3 regions of the Vibrio sp. 704 genome follow, and region 1 is predicted to be linked to each of the others. Evidence: predicted binding sites of a transcription regulator. Region 1 holds the regulator's gene; each other region holds the start of a gene.
The links. The regulator MetJ, encoded in region 1, represses methionine synthesis genes. The targets are predictions, from matches to a motif close to TTAGACNTNTANANGTCTAA.
Positions count from the first base shown of each region.

Region 2: a site for MetJ is predicted at 3,392-3,411, ahead of metA (homoserine O-acetyltransferase MetA). Genes of this name have one in related genera too.
Region 3: a site for MetJ is predicted at 2,393-2,412, ahead of metE (5-methyltetrahydropteroyltriglutamate--homocysteine S-methyltransferase). Genes of this name have one in related genera too.

Region 1 is NZ_JAWOUH010000026.1:388-6,904, forward strand. It holds gene R7R24_RS22080 ((2Fe-2S)-binding protein) at 16-204, shown strand; gene bfr (bacterioferritin) at 298-774, shown strand; gene R7R24_RS22090 (malic enzyme-like NAD(P)-binding protein) at 981-2,258, shown strand; gene metJ (met regulon transcriptional regulator MetJ) at 2,372-2,692, opposite strand; gene R7R24_RS22100 (O-succinylhomoserine (thiol)-lyase) at 2,918-4,078, shown strand; gene R7R24_RS22105 (bifunctional aspartate kinase/homoserine dehydrogenase II) at 4,094-6,502, shown strand.
Region 2 is NZ_JAWOUH010000003.1:446,508-454,235, reverse strand. It holds gene R7R24_RS08095 (carboxypeptidase M32) at 1-811, shown strand, start outside; gene R7R24_RS08090 (LpxL/LpxP family Kdo(2)-lipid IV(A) lauroyl/palmitoleoyl acyltransferase) at 882-1,832, opposite strand; gene R7R24_RS08085 (DMT family transporter) at 2,253-2,588, opposite strand; gene R7R24_RS08080 (DUF6559 family protein) at 2,712-3,098, opposite strand; gene metA (homoserine O-acetyltransferase MetA) at 3,439-4,380, shown strand; gene pilW (type IV pilus biogenesis/stability protein PilW) at 4,560-5,285, shown strand; gene R7R24_RS08065 (phosphate/phosphite/phosphonate ABC transporter substrate-binding protein) at 5,553-6,482, shown strand; gene R7R24_RS08060 (GGDEF domain-containing phosphodiesterase) at 6,482-7,728, shown strand, end outside.
Region 3 is NZ_JAWOUH010000004.1:287,318-295,045, forward strand. It holds gene R7R24_RS09480 (EAL domain-containing protein) at 1-231, shown strand, start outside; gene R7R24_RS09485 (hypothetical protein) at 318-1,028, shown strand; gene R7R24_RS09490 (DUF4250 domain-containing protein) at 1,181-1,381, shown strand; gene metR (HTH-type transcriptional regulator MetR) at 1,403-2,314, opposite strand; gene metE (5-methyltetrahydropteroyltriglutamate--homocysteine S-methyltransferase) at 2,596-4,878, shown strand; gene R7R24_RS09505 (GspS/AspS pilotin family protein) at 5,012-5,404, opposite strand; gene R7R24_RS09510 (YciI family protein) at 5,408-5,704, opposite strand; gene yciA (acyl-CoA thioester hydrolase YciA) at 5,820-6,215, opposite strand; gene R7R24_RS09520 (septation protein A) at 6,441-7,004, opposite strand; gene R7R24_RS09525 (hypothetical protein) at 7,203-7,445, opposite strand; gene R7R24_RS09530 (hybrid sensor histidine kinase/response regulator) at 7,557-7,728, opposite strand, start outside.

The sequences.
Region 1 (6,517 bases):
ATAGGTTTTTTGAGTATGTACGTTTGTCTTTGCCATGGTGTCTCCGACAAAAAAATTAGGAAGTTGGCGATAGATGAAGGCGTAACAGATATTAAAGGAATCAAAAAGTGCACGGCATTGGGCAGCCAATGTGGTAAGTGCATCAGACAGGCCAAGGAAATTTTAGCGGAAACTAGTTACACGGAATTTAAACAAGCCAGCTAATTGCTGTAAGTATGCAGTAATTATTTGCCTTACATTTTGACACCTTCTCATTTGCTTCTACATTTAAATGAAGCCAAAGAGGAGGGTTTTGTCATGAAAGGCGATCCAATCATCATTCAACATCTCAATAAAGTGCTCGGTAACGAGCTCGTCGCTATTAATCAGTATTTTCTTCACGCCCGAATGTATAAAGACTGGGGCTTAAAGCACCTAGCAGACAAGGAATATCACGAATCTATCGATGAGATGAAGCATGCCGATCATCTAATTGAGCGTATTTTGTTCCTTGAAGGCCTACCGAACCTACAAGATTTAGGTAAGTTGATGATTGGTGAAGATACCAAGGAAATGCTCGAGTGTGACTTAAAGCTTGAAATGGCGGCTATTCCAGATTTAAAAGATGCGATTGCCTACGCTGAAGACATTCGAGATTATGTGTCTCGAGATCTCTTCCAAGATATTCTTGAAGATGAAGAAGAACATGTTGATTGGCTAGAGACGCAACTTGGCTTGATTGAAATGTCTGGTATTGAGAATTATCTCCAAGCGCAATACGTGGACGAAGAGTAACGATACTTTCTGAGTTTGCATACTCCAATAATAGTAAGAAGAAAGAGCACCTGACTCGAAAATCAGGTGCTTAACCCCGTTATCTGGTCTAATCTCTTTTATTATCGGCTTTTTAAGGATATTGCTCGCAATCTTGCCTATGAAGTTTGATTTCTATCCGATAGAATTTATGCCCCCTTACCTAAAAATAAAAAAGAGAAACGTCCATGTCTGAAGACAACCACCAAGCAGCCACTCCAGAAGAAGAACATCGCCAAAAAGCATTGGATTACCATGCTTATCCAACTCCAGGAAAGATTGCTGTCGAACTTACAAAGCCTGCGGAAACGGCGGGTGATCTTGCCCTTGCTTACAGCCCTGGTGTTGCAGAGCCAGTGCGTGAAATCGCACAAAACCCGGATAACGTGTACAAGTACACTGCAAAAGGGAACATGGTTGCTGTTATTTCTAACGGTACCGCTATTCTAGGTCTAGGTAACCTAGGTCCACTTGCATCTAAGCCAGTGATGGAAGGTAAAGCGTTACTGTTTAAGCGTTTCGCAGGTCTTGACTCTATTGATATTGAAGTTAAGCACCGCACGATCGATGAATTTGTGGATACTGTTGCGAGCATTGCAGACACTTTTGGCGGTATCAACCTTGAAGATATTAAAGCACCAGACTGTTTTGAGATTGAAAAGCGTCTGATTGAGCGTTGTGATGTACCAGTATTCCACGATGATCAACATGGTACTGCTATTGTAACGGCAGCGGGTATGCTGAATGCAATCGAACTTCAAGGTAAGAAACTTGAAGATTCAACAATTGTTTGTCTTGGCGCTGGCGCTGCCGCTGTAGCGTGTATGGAGCTTCTGATCAAATGCGGTGCAATGCGCGAAAAAATCTACATGCTAGATCGCAAAGGTGTGATTCACACTCGTCGTGATGACCTTAATGAATATAAGCAGTTATTTGCGAACAATACAGATAAGCGCACACTAGAAGACGTAATTGAAGGTGCAGATCTGTTCCTAGGTGTATCTGGTCCAAACCTGTTGCCAGCGGAAGCGTTGAAGTTGATGGCTGATAAGCCAATCGTATTCGCATGTTCTAACCCGGATCCTGAAATCAAGCCGGAACTTGCTCACGCAGTTCGTGATGACTTGATCATGGGTACTGGCCGTAGTGATTATCCTAACCAAGTTAACAACGTATTGTGTTTCCCATTCATTTTCCGTGGTGCTCTTGATGTGCGTGCAAGTGAAATCAATGATGAAATGAAACTTGCAGCCGTTGAGGCGATTCGCGAGCTAGCAAAAGAGCCTGTACCTGAAGCCGTATTGAAGGCTGCCGGTGTTGATAAGCTAGAGTTTGGTGCGGACTATATTATTCCAAAACCAATGGATTCACGTTTGCTACCACGTGTTGCAAAAGCGGTTGCTCAGGCGGCGGTTAATTCAGGTGTAGCTCGTATCGAGATGCCTGAAAACTACATGGCAGAGTAATATATCTTTCAGATGTGATACACAAAAAATGGGACGCTATTGCGTCCCATTTTTTATGTCATCCATTTGGCTCGAGGCAAGAGTTATTACCTGAAACCTTTTATCAGGCTTTTTTATTCTTCGTCGAATGACTCAAATTCGATGCCCATTTCCGTCATCAGCGCTTTTACTTCTGTTGGAATATCATCAGGACGGTCTTTACGAAGGTCTTCATCTGTCGGAAGTGGCTGACCTGTGTACGCGTGCAAAAATGCCTCGCATAGCAATTCGCTATTGGTTGCATGGCGTAAGTTATTGATCTGACGGCGAGTACGCTCATCAGTTAGCACCTTTAAAACTTTTAGCGGGATAGAGACGGTAATTTTTTTTACTTGTTCGCTTTTTTTGCCGTGCTCTGCATATGGGCTAATGTATTCGCCATTCCAGTCAGCCATTGCACACCTTCATTTATGTAATCGGTTAAAAATAATTTAGGTGCTGATTTTAGCTGCATTTACCGCCATAAGCAAAGACATATAGACGTCTAGAAGTGTTGACGTCTCATTTTTTGACGAGTAAAGTGAACATAACAGCAAAGGAAGCGTGTTGATCACTTTATGTTACTCATTAGATATAGCGCATTCCTATTTAGAAGTCATTACCCGTGAAAGGATACACCCATGAGCACTCGCAAACTTGCGACCATTGCAGTACGCACTGGTATTGAATCAGACAGCCAATATCATGCTGTCGTTCCACCTATTTATCTTTCCACTAACTATGGTTTTCCTGCTTTTGGTGAAGTGCCCAAGTATGATTACACACGATCTGGTAATCCAAACCGCGGACTGTTGGAAAGTGCGCTATCTGAACTTGAGTCTGGAAAAGGAGCGGTTGTTACTAACTGCGGTACGTCGGCATTAAATTTATGGGTTTCCGCTTTTCTCGGCCCAGATGATCTCATTATTGCTCCTCACGATTGTTATGGCGGCACCTATCGTCTTTTTAATACCCGAGCTAGCAAAGGCGATTTTAAGGTTCAGTTTGTCGATCAATCAGACGAACAGGCTTTAGATGCTGCATTGGCACAAAAACCAAAACTCATTTTGCTAGAAACTCCGTCAAACCCTCTGGTTCGCGTAGTGGATATTGCAGCTACTTGTGAAAAAGCGAAACAAATCGGCGCGTTAGTTGCGGTGGACAATACCTTTTTGACACCCGTGTACCAAAAACCTTTAGAGCTAGGTGCGGATTTTGTTATCCACTCCACAACAAAGTACATCAACGGTCATTCGGACGTAATTGGTGGAGTAATCATCACCAACACAGAGGCGCATGCAGAAGAGCTTGCATGGTGGGGCAATTGTATTGGTGCAACGGGCACACCTTTCGATAGTTATATGACGCTGCGAGGTATTCGTACGCTTGGTGCTCGTATGCGAGTACATGAGGAGAGCTCACAGCAGGTACTGGCTTACCTACAGAAACAAGCGTTAGTTAAAACTATCTATCATCCAAGCCTGCCGGAACATCCAGGTCATGACATCGCTAAAAAGCAGCAAACGGGCTTTGGCTCTATGTTGAGTTTTGAGTTTGCTGGTTCGTTTGAACAGTTAAAGGTGTTTGTGAAAGAGCTCCAACTGTTTTCATTAGCAGAGTCATTAGGTGGTGTAGAAAGTTTGATTTGCCACCCAGCATCCATGACGCACCGTGCAATGGGTGAGGAGGCGCTGGCGGAGGCTGGGGTCTCTCATCAACTATTGCGTTTGTCTGTCGGTTTGGAAGATGCACAAGACCTCATCACAGATTTAGAACAAGCGTTCGCTAAAGCTACCCAGTAATAGGAGACGATAACAATGACTGTACAACGTCAGCTGCATAAGTTTGGTGGCAGTAGCTTAGCAAACCCAGAATGCTACTTACGCGTTGTGGGTATTCTCAAGGAGTATTCGACAGAAAATGATCTGGTGGTCGTCTCTGCTGCAGGAAAAACCACTAACCGCTTGATTGAGTTTTTGGAAGGGTTAAATAAAGATGGCCGAATTGCGCATGAGGCGCTTCAAAGCTTAAGACAGTTTCAAACTGAGCTAATAGAAAGCTTGTTGGAGAGTGAAGCAAAAGAAGAGCTGTTAGCTTTATTACATGATGAGTTCAGTACTCTCTCGGAGCTGACTGCACCACTCACTAATGCGCAAAAAGCCGCGGTACTGGGGCACGGAGAAGTATGGTCTGCTCGCCTATTGGCCGCGTTATTATCTCAACGTTCTATCCCTGCGGTTGCACAAGATGCACGAGCGTTTTTACGTGCAGAAGCGGGAACTCAACCAGAGGTTGATCGCGCTCGTTCATACCCTTTAATTAAAGAGATCCTCGCGCAGCATAACCATAAACGTGTGGTAATTACTGGCTTTATGGCTCAGAACGAGGCAGGAGAAACCATTCTACTTGGTCGTAACGGCTCTGACTATTCTGCAACGGTCATAGGCGCGCTTGCTGAAGTCAGTACTGTCACGATTTGGAGTGATGTTGCTGGTGTCTATAGTGCCGATCCACGTTTGGTGTCTGACGCTTGTTTATTACCGTTACTTCGATTGGATGAAGCCAGTGAACTTGCTCGCTTAGCTGCCCCAGTGCTACACAGTCGTACGCTTCAGCCTGTGGCGCAAAGTACCATGGACCTTAATCTCAAGTGTAGCTATCTGCCAGAGTCGGGTTCTACTCGTATTGAGCGTGTATTGGCATCTGGTCGTGGCGCTAAAATTATTACTTCACTGGATGATGTTTTATTGGTGCAGTTGTCTTTCATGCATGGGCACGACTTCGAAAAAACACAGAGTGATGTATTACAAGCGTTGCAGCGCGCGCAATTAGAGCCACTGGCATTTGAAGCTCAATCCGATCAGCATACGCTACGCTTGGCTTACACCGCAGAAATCGCCGGTGGTGCATTGAAACACTTGCAAGAGCTTGCGGTAGAGGCAGAAATTAAGCTAAAAGAAGGTTACTCGCTCTTAGCTGCGGTAGGTGCAGGCGTTACGAAAAACGCCAATCATTGCTTTGGCTTTTATCAGAAGCTAAAGCACTCTCCGGTAGAATTTATCTCTGAAACAGACTCAGGACTGAGCCTAGTCGCTGTTTTGCGCCGTACTGATACCGAGGCGTTGGTTCAAACGATTCATAGCCAGTTGTTCCAAGCGCAAAAACGCGTGGCAGTGGCTTTATGTGGCAAGGGTAATATTGGTTCTAGTTGGTTAAATTTATTTGCGACGCAAAAAAGTGAGCTCGAAAAACGTCATGGTATGAGCTTTGATCTTGTCGCGGTTGTGGATAGCCAAACCTATTGGTTCGATGAGCAAGGTATTGAGGCGGCGAGTGTTGCTGAACGATTTGATGATGAAAGCATAGCAAACAATGGGGATTGGCTGGCACGTTTGGGAGCACTTAAAAGCTATGATGAAGCCGTCGTGCTTGATGTTACCGCGAGTAAAGAGTTAGCTCAGCGCTACGTAGAAATCGCACAGCAAGGCATTCATTTGATTTCCGCTAACAAAGTGGCCGGTTCCGCAGATAGTCAGTACTACCATCAGGTTCAAGATGCATTCGCTAAAATTGGTCGTCATTGGCTATACAACGCAACGGTTGGTGCCGGGTTACCGATAAACCATACCGTGCGAGATCTTCGTGAAAGTGGGGATGAAATCGTCGCTCTATCGGGGATTTTCTCGGGGACGTTATCATGGCTGTTCCAACAGTTTGATGGTTCTGTGCCATTTAATGATTTAGTCGATCTTGCTTGGCAGCAAGGGTTAACCGAACCTGACCCTCGTTCTGATTTAGATGGCTCCGATGTAATGCGTAAGTTAGTCATCTTGGCTCGAGAATCGGGCCTAGATATAGAACCAGACAGCGTTAAAGTTGAGTCTTTGGTGCCAGAAGAATTAAGAGAACTGAGCTTAGATGATTTCTTCGATAATGGAGCGTTGTTGAGTGAAATACTTCAAGAGCGTCTGACAAAAGCACAGAGAAACGATCAAGTGCTTCGCTATGTGGCGCGTTTAGAAAAAAATGGTAAAGCAACGGTGGGAGTCGAAGCGTTGTCTCGTGAGCACGCGCTCGCCAACTTATTGCCATGCGATAACATTTTTGCCATAGAGAGCAAGTGGTACAAAGATAACCCTCTGGTCATTCGAGGACCAGGCGCAGGCAGAGAAGTGACAGCCGGCGCTATTCAATCCGACCTCAACCGATTGGCTGGTTTATTTTAAAGTTGCGATTGACCT
Region 2 (7,728 bases), on a different contig from region 1:
TGAACACGGTCGACTTGATGAGAGTACCCACCCATTTTGTGGCGGTGTACCGACAGATGTGCGTATTACGACACGTTATAATGAAAACGAGTTTGTCCAATCATTGATGGGGATTGTCCACGAAACTGGCCATGCTCGATACGAGCAAGGGCTACCAAAAGATTTATCAGGAACACCCGCGGGAGAAGCTCGCTCTATGGGTATTCATGAATCACAATCACTCTTCTTTGAAATGCAAATAGGACGAAGCAGCGCGTTTATCGATCACCTCGCTCGACTGGCTTCTAACCATTTTTCTGGTAGTGAATTCGAAAAAGACAATTTAGCCAAAATTTACACTCGCGTAGAAAAAGGCTTTATTCGCGTAGATGCTGACGAACTAACATATCCTGCTCACGTTATCCTTCGATATGAAATTGAGCGAGATCTCATGAACGGCGTCATCAAACATACAGATGTACCAGAACTCTGGAACGAAAAGATGAAAGCGTACTTGGGGCTATCAACCGAAGGAAACTTCAAAAATGGCTGTATGCAAGATATCCATTGGACAGACGGAAGTTTTGGCTATTTCCCGTCCTACACGCTCGGTGCGATGTACGCTGCACAATTTATGGCAGCAATGAAACAAACCGTCGATGTAGATGCGGTTATTCGTTCTGGCGACTTAGCTCCGATATTCAATTGGCTCTCGGAAAACATCTGGAGTAAAGGTAGCTTATTCACCACTGATGAGTTGGTAAAACAAGCCACGGGTGAAACACTGAATGCTAAACACTTTCAAGCTCACCTAAAAGATCGCTACTTATAAAGCGAAAAGAATAGAAAGTAAAAGCCCAAGGTTCGTATGTTCCTTGGGCTTTTTGTAGGCTCTCTATGTGTTATGCCAAGCTAGGGATGAGCCTAGGCTTGTACAAACAGTCCTCACCCTCTGGTCTAGTTTTAAACCGACGATGAAGCCACATATACTGGCTCGGACTTGCCATGATTGATGTTTCAACTATTTGATTCACGAATGCGGCGGCACGTTGATGATCCTCTTTCGGGAAACCTTCGACGGGCGCACTAATGGTTAGGGTATAGTGTCCGTCTTTTCCTCTTACCATCGTAAAAGGCACAATGGCGCAATCTGTAGAATCAACCAACAAACTTGTACCTGTCGTAGTACAAGCATTTTTAACGGCAAATAACGGTGCAAATGTCGAGCGTCGGTTACCATAATCATGGTCCGGTGCATACCAAACCCGCTCACCCGTTTTAAGTGCTTCAAGCATGGCTTTGACGTTTTTACGATCAATCAGTGTACGATTAGAGCGAGAGCGTCCCTTATACTGAAAATAATCAAAGCACGGATTATTGTTTGGGCGATAAACACCGGTTCCAGACTTTTTAATGCCAAAAGCTCGAGCACCTAACTCTAGATTCATTGAGTGTACGGCCAACATTAATGCACCTTTGCCTGACTTCTCTAAAGCCTCTAGATGCTCCATGCCTTTTATCGTGACGTGTTTGTTTACCCGTTTATCTGACCAAAACCATGCCATCGCGGTCTCAAAAAGTGCGATGCCAGTATTGTCGATGTTGTCTTTTAGAATTGCTTCGCGTTGGCATTCTTCCATATGAGGGAAGCAAAGCTCAAGATTGCGTCTGATAGTAACTTGACGTTTTCTCATGATTCGCATAGCTAAACGACCAATGTTGCGTCCCAAAGCTAGTTGAACTTTAAAAGGAAGGAGGCTAAGTAAGTACATCACGCTAATGATAATTAACGTTCCCCAGTAACGAGGCAAAAGAAATTCGGCCTTGAATGCAGGCTTTTTGTATTTGTTCATGTAAGTATTGTCAGATGTGCCCATCTATAAGTGATAAAAACAATGATAATGGACTGCACTTTTATCATTGATAACGCTAATAACATAAATTAAAGCGCGCGGATTCTATGGTTCTTCGACACACTACACAATAAGAACTTTGCAGAAATATGTAGGGAATGAAAAAGCAGTAAAGATGAGTCGCCACGTTAACATCTATCGGAGTGATTTATCTACTGCCCTTTCCTAAAGTTTGAAGAAACATAACTTTGTATTTTCAATGCGCTAAATAATGCCTGTTTTTCAATCACATAATGCGACCGTGATGAATACAACAATAAGACGTCATATCAATACTCGCCATTAGCGATTGAATTTGTACTAAAAAGCCGCAGCAATTTCTCGCTGCGGCTTCTTATTCACTTAACAAGTAGAGTGGCGTTATTCGTGCCCTACTGTTTTGGATAATAAATTTACGATCAACACACCAGCGATGATAAACCCAATACCAACTAGGGCTGGTAAGTCTAGACGCTGTCCGTAAACAAAGTAACCAACCGTCGCAACCAAAACGATCCCAGCACCACTCCATATGGCATAAACAACCCCGACAGGCATTGTTTGCACTGTGACGGAAAGCAAGAAGAAAGCGATGCCGTAACCAATCAAAACGACTGTGCTCGGCATTACTTTCGTAAATTGCTCTGTTTTGGGAATATAAGAAGTGGCAATCACTTCACATACAATCGCTATCGACAGCGCCAACATTGGTGGCATAGAGACAAGCATTTTGAACATAAGGCATTAACGCTCAACAGAAATGTAACCGACAACATGTCCGGATAATTAGGCCGCGCATTATACCCAACTCATCTCACGATGGAATACCACTAACGATGTTTACACACCATCACTTTCGCTTACTTTTTGATGACCAGGTGAAAGGCTGACGTTTTGGTGCTGACGAGAAATTTCAAAGTAGATATGCATATCAATCGGCTCAGGTGTATTGAGTAGCATCTTACCTACTTCACGTTGGAAATGACCATAATTACCTAGCTCATCCGTTAGTTCTAGGAGCTCGTAAGAGGCTTCATCGGCAAACATTCCATACGCATACTGATAATGACTGATATCCTTGCTCTTATCATAACCCAGCTTTTGAAGAGCTTGATCAATCTCTTCCGGCGTATAAATGTCTTTATCACCAAACGAATGCAGTAGCACGCAAGGAACTTCTTGAGCTATGCTCTGAATCTTTGTCTTTCTCTTGAAAATACCGAACATAATGTCCTCCACTGACGATGTTTCCAAATATGCACATTAATGCAAAATGGTGAGCTGATTGTTTTTAGTATGGCTCATTAATTTGAGACTTCCTTAATACGAAGTCACCTTCACATATTAACGTGATCGCATAATTACCAGCAAATAGTACACACTGCGTTTCAAACCTATCTCATCAGAAACTCTGCTTTAGTCACAATTGTGTGACAACCCCGAGTACGGTTTACCATAATGTAAAGAGTAGATTGAAAAGTCGGATTTCGTATCGACATCTAAACTTAATTAAGTTAGCTTTAGAAGTATAGACGTCTAGATTGACTATACTTAGGGAGAGAAAGTCGTGCCAATTAGAATTCCAGATCAATTACCAGCTACCGATGTATTAAGGACAGAAAACATCTTCGTGATGAGTGAAACGCGTGCAGCGAGTCAGGAAATACGTCCTTTAAGAGTACTGATCCTTAATCTGATGCCAAAAAAAATAGAGACTGAAACTCAGTTTCTGCGTCTACTCTCAAACAGCCCACTACAGGTTAACGTCGAATTACTGCGCATTGATAACCGCCCGAGTAAAAATACGCCAACTGAACATTTAGACACGTTTTATCGCCAATTTGAAATGGTGCGAGATAAAAACTTCGATGGCATGATCATTACTGGGGCTCCATTAGGTTTGGTGCAATTTGAAGATGTCATTTATTGGGATCATCTCAAAACCATCATGGAGTGGGCAAAAGATCATGTGACATCCACTCTTTATGTTTGCTGGGCTGCGCAAGCAGGGTTAAAGCTACTCTACGATCTACCTAAAAAAACGCGTAAAGAAAAACTTTCAGGCGTGTATCATCATCAAATCCATCATCAATTTCACCCTATCTTACGCGGATTTGATGACACGTTTTTGGCTCCTCACTCGCGTTACGCAGATTTTTCGCCTCACTTTCTAGAAGAGCATACTGACTTAGACATTTTAGCGACATCGGATGTCGCAGGTGTGTACTTGGCCACCACAAAAGACAAACGCAATGTCTTTGTCACAGGACACCCTGAGTATGATTCTCACACCTTACATAATGAATATATCCGAGATTTAAGCGAAGGTATGGAGCCCGCTATTCCTGTCAACTATTACCCAAACAACAACCCAGATAACCCACCAATTGCAAGCTGGAGAAGCCATGGACACCTCCTCTTTTTAAACTGGCTGAACTACTGTGTTTATCAGCAAACACCGTACGACCTCGATCACTTCAGTGAAGATGCTTTCACTAAAGACGATTAGCTTCAAAATAAGCAAACAAAGCACTCATCATTACCGAAATGTAATATGTGAACCAAGCCGCCATATGGCGGCTTTTTCATAACAGTTTGCAAACCTGATCGCATAGTGTTTTTTCCTCAATAGGCTTTTGCTAAGTAATTCATATCATGCAGAAAGATTCAGGGATGTAGGGATAAAGAATGAAAACAGCAAAGCTCGGTGCACTAATATTATTGTCTCAGTTTGCACTCGTGGGTTGCGTGACGGTGAAAGAAGATGGAAGCCCTGTCGTTAAAGCCGATCCTGTGGCAATGGCAGAATCACGTATCGCACTTGGCTTAGGTTATTTAGACGGCGGTAACATGATTCGCGCGCACGATAACTTACAACAAGCCTTAAACCACGCACCTCAATACTATCGCGCGCAATTATCTATGGCTCACTACTACGAAACGGTTGGTGAAGATATTAAAGCCGAACAGATGTATAAACGCTCTCTACGCCAACACACTAAAAACGGAAATGTGCTCAATAACTACGGTACTTTTCTTTGCAAGCGAGGTGACTTCGAAAAAGCCGATCAGATGTTTAATCGAGCCATTGAGCAGCCTTATTACTACCTTATTCCAGCGAGCTATGAGAATGCAGCTTTTTGTGCGCTAAAATCACAAGATAAAGACAAAGCGAGATACTACTTTACTAGAGCTATCGATCATGATCCCCATAGACCAAAATCGATTTTGCAACTCGCTAAAATAGAAATTGATAGCGGTGATTATACTGAAGCTAGAATTCGATTAATGAGATTCAATCAAATGTATGGCGTGAAGAAGCCCTCTTTGCAACTCATGATTCAACTTGAACGTGCAGCAGGCAATGAAGCTCTCGAGAAAAAGTATCAAAAACAATTGGAAAAATTTTCTTAGTACAAAATAGCGATACATAAGGCGCATTAGCTCACAGCCAATACAGCGCTTGACCAAGAATCCAGTGAATTCAGACTCACGGTGATACATTCATTCTGTACATAAACGTCAAATTCGGTACTATTTGAACGGAATAAGTGACCAAGTCACATTATAAAAAGTGCGCACACAACGAAATTTGTACATCATACTGTTTTTAAGATTGATTTCGGCACATTGATAAATACTAAATATTACTGACATGCACCAGAAGGAAGTTGAAGCCGGATGAAACCTGCCTGCACTCTGTTATTACTCACTTTGCTGAGTTCACCTTTTGTCGTCAGTGCACAAGAAAATATTGAGAAAACATTCACATTTGGCATTGTGTCCAATAAAGCCCAAAGCAAAATCAAAAAAGCGACGCCCCTTACTCAGTATGTAACTGAAAATATGGCTGAATATGGTTACGCAAAAGGGGCGGTAAAGGTATTTAAAAATTATCGTCAGCTCGCGGTTGCGCTTGAAAATGGCACCGTTCAAATTGCAACGGCGACCCCCTTTAATGCGATGACCTTAGAAAAGCAGTCTAATAGCCAAGTCCTTGCTATACGATGGAAAAAAGGCCTGCAAAAATATCATACGGTGTTCTTTACTAATAAAGAGAGTGGCATTGAGTCACTTTCTGACCTGCGCGGAAAAACGCTTGTTTTCGAAAAGCGCACGTCTACCAGCAGCTATTACCTACCTGCGATTACATTGCTGAATCACGGAGAAAAACTGCAATACCTTCCCTCTCCTGATGACAAACCGGCCAAAGACAGCATTGGTTATTTATTCCTTGATGAGCAACTCGCTCAGTCAAATGAAATCAACCTATCTGTATGGGTATATAAACAGAGAGTTGCAGCAGGAGCATTCAGTAACTTCAACTGGAACAATCCCAAAGATTTGCCAGAGAACATGAAAGACAAACTAGCGATTTTTTCTCGTTCTGTTGAAATACCCAGGGATTTGATTCTCGCTTCTCCAAGCATGAGCCTAGAGCAACAGCGTAAAATCACGTCCATACTGCTTGATATGGATACAACTCACGAAGGCTCTCTCGCACTTAAAAAGTTTCAGAACACCAAAAAATTCAGCGCACTTACTCCAGAAATGCGAGCCTCCTTAAGTACAGTGCGCAAGTCAGTTCACTTGTTACCGAAGGTGGATTGATGTTTCAAAAGCTCTCACTCGAAACCAAATACATTTGCTCGACAATGTTCGTTGTCTTGTTTGTTGTGGTGATAAATCTTGCGTTATACATGCACGGTTACGATGCGTATTCAAATAGCTTAACTCAACAAATCACGAACAACTCTCAAGAAAAAACCGAATCTTACGTTAAGCAAAAAGGGTTGGTTTATGCAGAGCTATTATCAAAACAGCTTTTTGATCCACTCTATACAGACAATATCAGTCAAGCGTATGAGCAAATTAAGGCAACATTGAGCCAGCCAGATGTCTCGAAAATACATGTTGTTGACAATGAAGGGCTAATCTTTCACGACGGTACTACTCAGCTAAGGATGTTTGCCCAACCTCATTACCGCTCTCCTTTTATTTTGAAAGCAATAGAAGAATCCAGAACTCTCGTTTCCTTTTCCAAGCATCAGTTGGAGATCGCAGCGCCGATTCAGCAATCAAACATTACTCTTGGGGCGGTATATCTTGAGCTTAACTTGATACATCTACTGGAAGAGAAAGAACAGAACATTGAACAAGTCCAAGCGATTACCTCAAACGATAAACAGAAGATGTTTAACTTGCTGCTAACGATCAGTGGGATATCCGTTCTATTCGGTAGCATCATCGCTTATGCTTTGGGGCGGTCGTTAACTAAGCCACTCAAGCAACTAAAAGATCAATTTTCAGAGTCAAATACCCAAGCGCTGCCAGTCACCGACATACAAAGCAAAGATGAAGTGGGAGAACTTATTTCGGCGTACAACAAAATGTCAAACAAAGTGAACCGATACACCAGCCGAGTTGAGTTCATGGCATACCACGATATTCTGACTTCCCTGCCAAACCGAGAAAAGTTACTCATTGATATTCAAACGCAAATAACTGACCACAAATCTCCCTCACTTGCGGTTGTGTTTATTGACTTGGATGACTTTAAGCACATTAACGATAACTACGGACATAACATTGGGGATAAATTGCTAGGCCATCTTGCTTCAGAGCTTCAAGGCCGTTTGCCGAGTTATTTTAAGCCGCTTTACCGCCTTTCTACCATCGTAAGTCGAGTAGGTGCGGACGAATTTGTACTGGCCTTTCCGTGCTCGGACAATCATGAAGCTAGAGAAAAAGCGCACGCTATTCATCGCCAACTACTCTCTCCCTTTAGTTTGGAAGAGAACGATATTCAAATTACGGCAAGCCTCGGAGTTGCTGTGTATCCAGAATTTGGTTCAAA
Region 3 (7,728 bases), on a different contig from region 1:
TCGATGGGCACAGAGCGAGAAACTGAACGAGAAAGCCGAATTTGGAAACGTCCTGTTAATCAGATAATGAGCACCGAATTTGTGTTGGTTGATGAGGATTTACCTGTCTCTGTTATTCGAGAGTTGGTTAAAACCGGGATTCGTTTCCCTTGGGTACTGTGTAATACCAAAGAAGAGTACCGTGGAGTTTTAACGCAGGAAGACGCGTTGAAGTATCTTGCCTCTCTGTGAATAAAATTGTCTTACCGTTTTAGCTCATTTGGGGGCCGACTTTCGGTGGTTTGGCGATAGTTGATTTGATATTATCGCCCCCCAAAATGACTTTTGAGCGTGCATTCAACATGATTCAACAATTGCTGGTTACTTTCCCTCCGATGCTATTTGGCGCACAAGCGCTACTGACTTTGCTTCTAATAAAGGGCGATATTTGTCCTGGTCAGCGAGGACGTCTTCATAAAATGTTGCCAGCAGTAGCTGTATTGTGGCTCGCTGTTGCGTCACTTCGCATTGAAGCATTTATGATCGTGTTTGCTATTTTCTACTTTTATTCTCAGGTTCAAACCAAGAAAACGCGTGAGAAAGGGCCACTATGGGCGATGCATTTAGCGAATGGTTTGGCCTTTGCGTATGTGAGTATTCAAGTATTTGAGCAATCAAGCTGGCCAGCATCGATAGCGATGGCGCTAATGATATTTTTCCTTGGGGCGTCATTTTCTCAATTGCTGCTTACGATAGCTCGCAGCAGACTACAGGCATTTCACCGTATTTTACCAGTTACGGGCATTGTGTCTGGAATGCTATTAGTCATCGCAACGTTGTTTGCTTCTTACCAGTTAAATGAAGCCACACTAAACGCTGCGACACAGCCGATCTTGCTGTCTTTAGCTATGCTAATTTCTTCAATTATTGTGTGGTGTTGGCATATTTTTACGCATAAGAAACCAGAAAAGGTGCAACTGAGCGTTGCCTTGTTGCTAGCACTCGCGTCGATGACGAGCCTGCAAGGTTTATTCTCTCTCGCGGCTTAACCTCTATTCTAAAGACAAAGCTAGACAGCTTATATCCAAGTGCTTTCTTGGTGCTTGGGTATAAGGTGATCACGTTTTAGATCGCACTCACTTTAAATTCGCATAATTGCTACTACGCTTGTTTATATACCTTGTCGAAGAGGAGAGTCGCGATGGATTTAAGCAATGTAGGTAATCTGGACAGCACTATTTTGCTAGGTATCGTCAACGAAAAGCTACGTTTAGAGTGCGACAGTTTTGACGAGTTAGTATCAGTGTATGAGATGGATGTAGAGTCTGTAGTCGGCAAGCTTGATATGCTCGGTTATCAGTACGATCCATTGACTAACCAATTTAAAGCATATCAACGCTAAGCCTTTCATAATCCAAATCTTTTAAGCCACCTTGATTCCGTCAAGGTGGCTTTTACATTGTAGCCTCGCGGTTGCGAAAAAAGCTTGTAAGTAACGCTTTTCTTTCTCTGAGTGACGCGTTGCAGCAAACAAGCGACGCCATAAGCCTTGGCCGAAAGGTTTACTGGTAATAAGACCTTGGCGAGAAAATTCAGAAATCGCCCAATTGGGTAGTGCCGCCACCCCTAATCCAGCAGAGACCATCTGAACTAACATGAGAGTGTTGTCGGCTTGCTTCCATTTCGCAGGTTCTATTCCTGCTGGCTGAAGAAAGTGTTTTACGACGTCCAGCCTTTGTTTTTGAACCGGATAAGAGAGCATGGTTTGATCTGCGAGATCTTGCGGATCAATAATTTCTTTTTCCGCCAATGGGTGATTGGTTGCGGTAATTAAACGCATTTCAAAGTCGAATAGAGGCTCGTAGTGGACTTCAGATCGAGGTTGGATATCGGAAGTAATAACGAGATCAAGTTCGCCTGCCAATAGAGCTGGGAGTGGTTCAAAGCCAAAACCAGAGGAAAAGTCCAATGTTACGCTAGGCCAAGCAAGTTGGTACTCCCTAAGTGCAGGCATTAGCCATTGGAAGCAAGAGTGACATTCAATGGCCATATGTAATCGGCCATTGACGTCTTCTTTCAAGCTCGCTATATCATTTTCTGCTCTTGCGAGTTTCGGAAGGATATCTTCTGCAAGACGCAATAGGATTTCTCCCTCTGAAGTGAACTTCACCGGACGAGTCTTTCTCAGGAACAGTTGCCCTCCAATTCGCGCCTCCAAATCTTTGATCTGATGAGACAGTGCCGACTGAGTGAGATGCAAAGCGGTCGCTGTCGCCGTTAGAGAGCCAGTGTCTCGAAGCGAAGTGAGTGTCCGCAAATGTTTTAGCTCTATCATGAATTCCTTTCATCCTTTGTTGCTCGCTATGAACAGAATAGCAATCGTGTAAATAACTTAACGACAAAAAATGGATATGTAAACGTCTAGACGTCTATTTGTTGTTTTTATTTGCGAATCATGTCGCTTCATGATGAATTTTTTTAATAAACAAGTTGAATAAATGGACGTTGTTCTAATATCAGATGAGAGCGATAGTTTAGCCATCCAGACATCTTATTCTTTACCGAAAGATGCTCTGAACCAAACAAATTGAACAAAATTGAGAAAGGAATAGGGACATGGCGACAACGACTCACATACTAGGTTATCCACGCATTGGTGAAAAAAGAGAATTAAAATTCGCTCAGGAGAAATACTGGCGAGGAGAAATTGATCAAGCTGAGCTTAAAAAGGTTGGGGCAGATCTACGCGCCAAAAACTGGCAAACGCAAACGGATTCAGGTTTGAGTTTTGCCACCGCTGGCGACTTCGCTTGGTACGATCATGTACTGACGACCACGTTGCTATTGGGTCATGTGCCAAAGCGTCACGCTGATGGTTTCCCTAACCTGGATACGTTGTTTAAAGTGGGTCGCGGTCAATCTCAGGCGGGTTGCAGCTGTGCGGGCGCTGCGGCATCGGATATGACCAAATGGTTCAACACAAACTACCATTACATCGTCCCTGAATTCAGCAAGGACGATACGTTTGAAGTGAGCTGGCCGCAACTGTTTGAAGAAGTCAACGAAGCGCTTCAAGCTGGCCACCAAGTGAAGCCTGTTTTGCTTGGTCCAGTCAGTTACCTTTACTTGGGCAAAGAGGTCGAAGAAGGGTTTGACCGCTTAACCCTGCTACCACGCTTACTTACTGCTTACCAAGCTATTTTGGCAAAGCTAGCAAGTCAAGGTGTTGAGTGGGTTCAGATTGATGAGCCAATTTTGTCACTGGAGCTAGAAAGCAAATGGGCTGATTCGTTTAAGCTAGCCTACCAAGTGATTCGAAGCGATGTAAAAGTGCTGCTAACGACGTACTTTGACTCCGTAAGCGATACGCTAGGCAAAATTGTAGAGCTTCCGGTAGATGGTTTGCATATCGATTTATCTACCGTCCCTAAGCAGCTTGACGATGTGGTTGCCAAGTTACCGGAGGGGTGGGTGCTTTCTGCTGGCGTTGTGAATGGTCGTAACGTGTGGCGTTCAGATTTAAGTGCCCAACTCGAGCGTCTACAGCCAGTCAAAGAGAAACTGGGCGACAAACTTTGGGTTGCCAGTTCATGCTCTTTGCTACATAGCCCGGTTGATCTGGAACAGGAAACAGAACTCAGTGAGGAAGTGAAAAGCTGGTTTGCGTTCGCAAAACAAAAAGTAACAGAAGTCGCCTTGCTTGGCCGCGCACTCGATGGTGATCAAGATGCGATTCTCGCTTGTGATACCTACAGCCAGCCAATCAAAGCACGTAAAACGGCAACGCATGTGAATAAGCCACAAGTTCAAGCACGTTTAAACAGTATTACTGCGTCACTTGCCGAGCGCAGCGCACCTTACGCGGAGCGTGCTGCGCATCAAGCTGAAGTATTGGGCTTGCCTTTGTTGCCAACAACGACAATCGGCTCTTTTCCTCAAACGGGTGAAATCCGGGTGCAGCGCAGCGCTTATCGTACAGGTCAATTATCTGAGTCTGAATATATCCAAGCACTTAAAGGACATATTGCTGACGCAGTAAAACGTCAAGAGGCGCTCGACCTAGATGTGCTAGTTCATGGTGAAGCAGAGCGTAACGACATGGTGGAATACTTCGCTGAGAACTTGGCGGGTTTTCAAACGACCAAATTTGGTTGGGTACAGAGTTATGGTTCTCGCTGTGTGAAACCTGCCATTGTAGTTGCTGACATTGAACGTGAAAAACCGATCACAGTTGAATGGTCGACGTACGCACAATCGCTAACCAGCAAACAGATGAAAGGCATGTTGACTGGACCAGTAACGATTTTATGTTGGACGTTCCCACGTGAAGACATCACACGTCAAGAAATTGCGCAGCAACTTGCTTTGGCACTACGTGATGAGGTGTCTGACCTGCAAGATGCAGGCATCAATATCATTCAAATTGACGAGCCAGCCATTCGAGAAGGTTTACCACTCAAAAAACGCGATCACAAAGCGTACTTAGAATGGGCCGTAAATGCGTTTAAGGTCTCTGCGGCAAGTGCAAAACCAGAAACTCAGATTCACACTCATATGTGTTACAGCGAGTTCAATGAAATCATTGATTCGGTTGCGGCACTCGATGCGGACGTCATTACCATTGAAACATCTCGCTCAAATATGGAGCTGCTGAAAGCATTTGAAGAGTTCAATTACCCGAACGAAATTGGCCCTGGTGTTTATGACATTCACTCACCAAACATTCCTACGGAAGAATGGATTGAAGGTTTAATCAAGAAAGCGGCAGAAAAAATTCCGGCTCAACGTTTGTGGGTAAACCCAGATTGTGGTCTGAAAACACGAAACTGGAAGGAGACAGAAGCCGCATTGGCAAATCTGGTTTCAGCGGCGAAGAAGCTCCGTGCTGAGCTGGCGTAACACATCGTTACAGCAAATAAAAACGGAGACTGTGGTCTCCGTTTTTCTATTCTTAATTGTTAACTTTCGTTTTCAGATTATCCAATAATAGCGAATCATCGTCTCATGCCGAAAGCAACAAAAATTACTGTAGCTACTTCACCTGAGTACAAGTCTGTGCGGAAACCAACTCATCTGCCATCAACTGACCGCGAGAATTACGTACCTTAATACGATACATCAAGCCCATATCAATTTGCTTGCGAACTTCTGGGTTGCTGCAGTAGGTATAGATACTGGTATTCAGTACTTGATTTAACGGCTTTGCACCGAGTGCGCTATCGTTATAAATCATCATCATCTCTACAACATTTTTGTTGGATGAGACACGCATTATTTGCAGTGGACCGTACTCTAAAGGGAGGCCCGCAGACAAGACTCCTGCTCGGTTTGATGCCATAAGCTCAAGTTGGCGCTGATTATCATCGGTTGATGAACAGCCAGCCAGAGCACCAAATACCAAGAAAAGACACAGTAATTTTTTCATAAATTAAAACACTTTTTTGAACGGTTTCACGATTACATGATCGTAAACACCAGCCGCTACATAAGGATCGGCTTCTGCCCACGCTTTAGCATCCTCTAGAGAGGCGAATTCAGCGATGACAGTTGAGCCCGTAAATCCAGCTTCACCAGGATTGTCAGAATCTATCGCAGGCATCGGACCAGCTGTAAGAAGGCGACCTTCGTCTTGTAGCTTTTGTAAGCGACCCAAGTGTTGTGGGCGAACGCTCATGCGTTTTTCCAACGAGTTCTCAACGTCCTGTGAAAAGATGACATACCACATAGCATAGTTCCTTAATTGGTAGGGTAAAGTGTTAATTTAACGCCTTTTTTGTGTCTCTCACAAGTGAACAACAGAAAATGTGAGGTCCTTTCTAACTGTTAGCGTTGTAGGTTGACTAATTCTGAACCGGACGTGGTTTACCTTCACTGTCAATGGCTACGTAGTTGAAGGTCGCATCACAAACCATGAAGCGTTCGCCAACACCGTGAGCTTTGACGGGTTTGACCCATACTTCCAAATCGATACTCATGGATGTGCGGCCGATCTTAGTGCATTCGCCGTAGCAGCATACGACATCGCCCACACCAACAGGTTTTTTGAACGTAATGCTTGATACCGAAACGGTGACAACGCGACCACAAGAGATCTCTTTTGCCAGAATCGCGCCTGCTAAGTCGAGCTGAGACATTATCCAACCGCCAAAAATATCGCCATTGGCGTTTGTATCTGCAGGCATTGCAAGGGTACGAAGCAGCATTTGACCTTTCGGAGAGCTAATTTCTTGACTCATTGTGACATCCTAAATCTTAAAGGCGCTCAAACTAAGCGCCAACATAGTAAATACCTAGAACCAAAGGTCCTTAAAAAACCGCAGATACCGGACCAGAGAAAGTTGGTTTACAGCAGCAAGAATGGTCTGAAAACGGTACGTTGTTTGAGCGGTTTACTGATACATGGAGCAAAACAGCGACCCTAAGGTCGCTGTGAAGTCGCGGATTATAGCAAAACTGAGTTTTTAATCATCAGTGGACACATCGGATGAGTTATTTTTTTGTTCTTTTGGCATGTGTTTATAAATGTAAAAGCCAGTCGCAATCATGTAAGCAAATGTCGCGATCAACATTCCAAATACTTTGAAGTTAACCCAAACATCCAACGGCAATTCGTAAGCAATATAAATGTTTAGGCCAGCGAAGAATGAGAAGAAGCCAACCCAAGCCCAGTTAATCTTTGCCCAAACAGCGTCAGGTAACGTAATTTCCTTGCCTAGCATACCTTTGATGGCTGATTTTCCCAATGCGTGGCTCACTGCTAAGCCAATCGCCAGAATCGCGTAAATGATGGTGACTTTCCACTTTATAAAATTGTCGTCGTGGAAGAAAAGGGTCATGCCGCCGAAGATAGTGACGATAACAAATGTTATTAGCTGCATCTTTTCGACTTTCTTATACAGCGCATAGGTGACGACAAGCTGAATGGCTGTTGCTACGATCAGTGCACCTGTCGCCACGTAGATGTCGTACAGCTTGTATAAAGCGAAGAAAACGATGAGTGGTATAAAGTCTAGGATCTGCTTCATGATGGCAAAATCTACCTAATTGTTGAATTGAAGACAGTCTAACGGAATCTGACAAGATGTGAATACTGAGGAAGTTAAGGTAAGAATAGTAACGCTTAGTATATCGTACAGCCCGCAAGCTTCTTCCACGTCGAAACAGCAAATGGAAGGAATAAAAATTGCCGCGTGAAGCGGCAATAGAGTTGAGAGTTTTAAACCTTAAGCCACACGTTGATATTGGGAAATAAGCGTTTTTACATCTTCTAAATAGCCTTCCCGCAGTAAGTTATCGACCGTTGCTTCTAGCTCTTCGAGAGACATCGTGAAGCAAGTGGATTTACCAGTCATCAGGGTCAGATATTGATGATACTCTTCTTCTGTATAGTGGCCTAAGCGATCAAGTAACAGTGTTTTGATTCCATGATGAATCAAGCCGTAGTATGTATGTCGATGAAGTAACATGGCGATCTCCTTATCAAGCTCATACGCTACTCATTTGCAGCCTGCTTGACCTTCTGGATAATTCGATTTACTCCAATAATGCACATCTAGTGCCAATTCTATATTTGCAAATTAAAAAGTGTTGGAAGGTGCAAAATTCTCGTTCTGTAACCATCTTTGGATGACGACTTGAAGTGCATTTAACGTGGTGGGCTTTTCGAGCCTGTCATCCATGAGTGTCGAAATTAGCTCCAACTCTCTAGCTCCAGACTCACCAGATAAGGCAATGATTGGAACGGAGGAT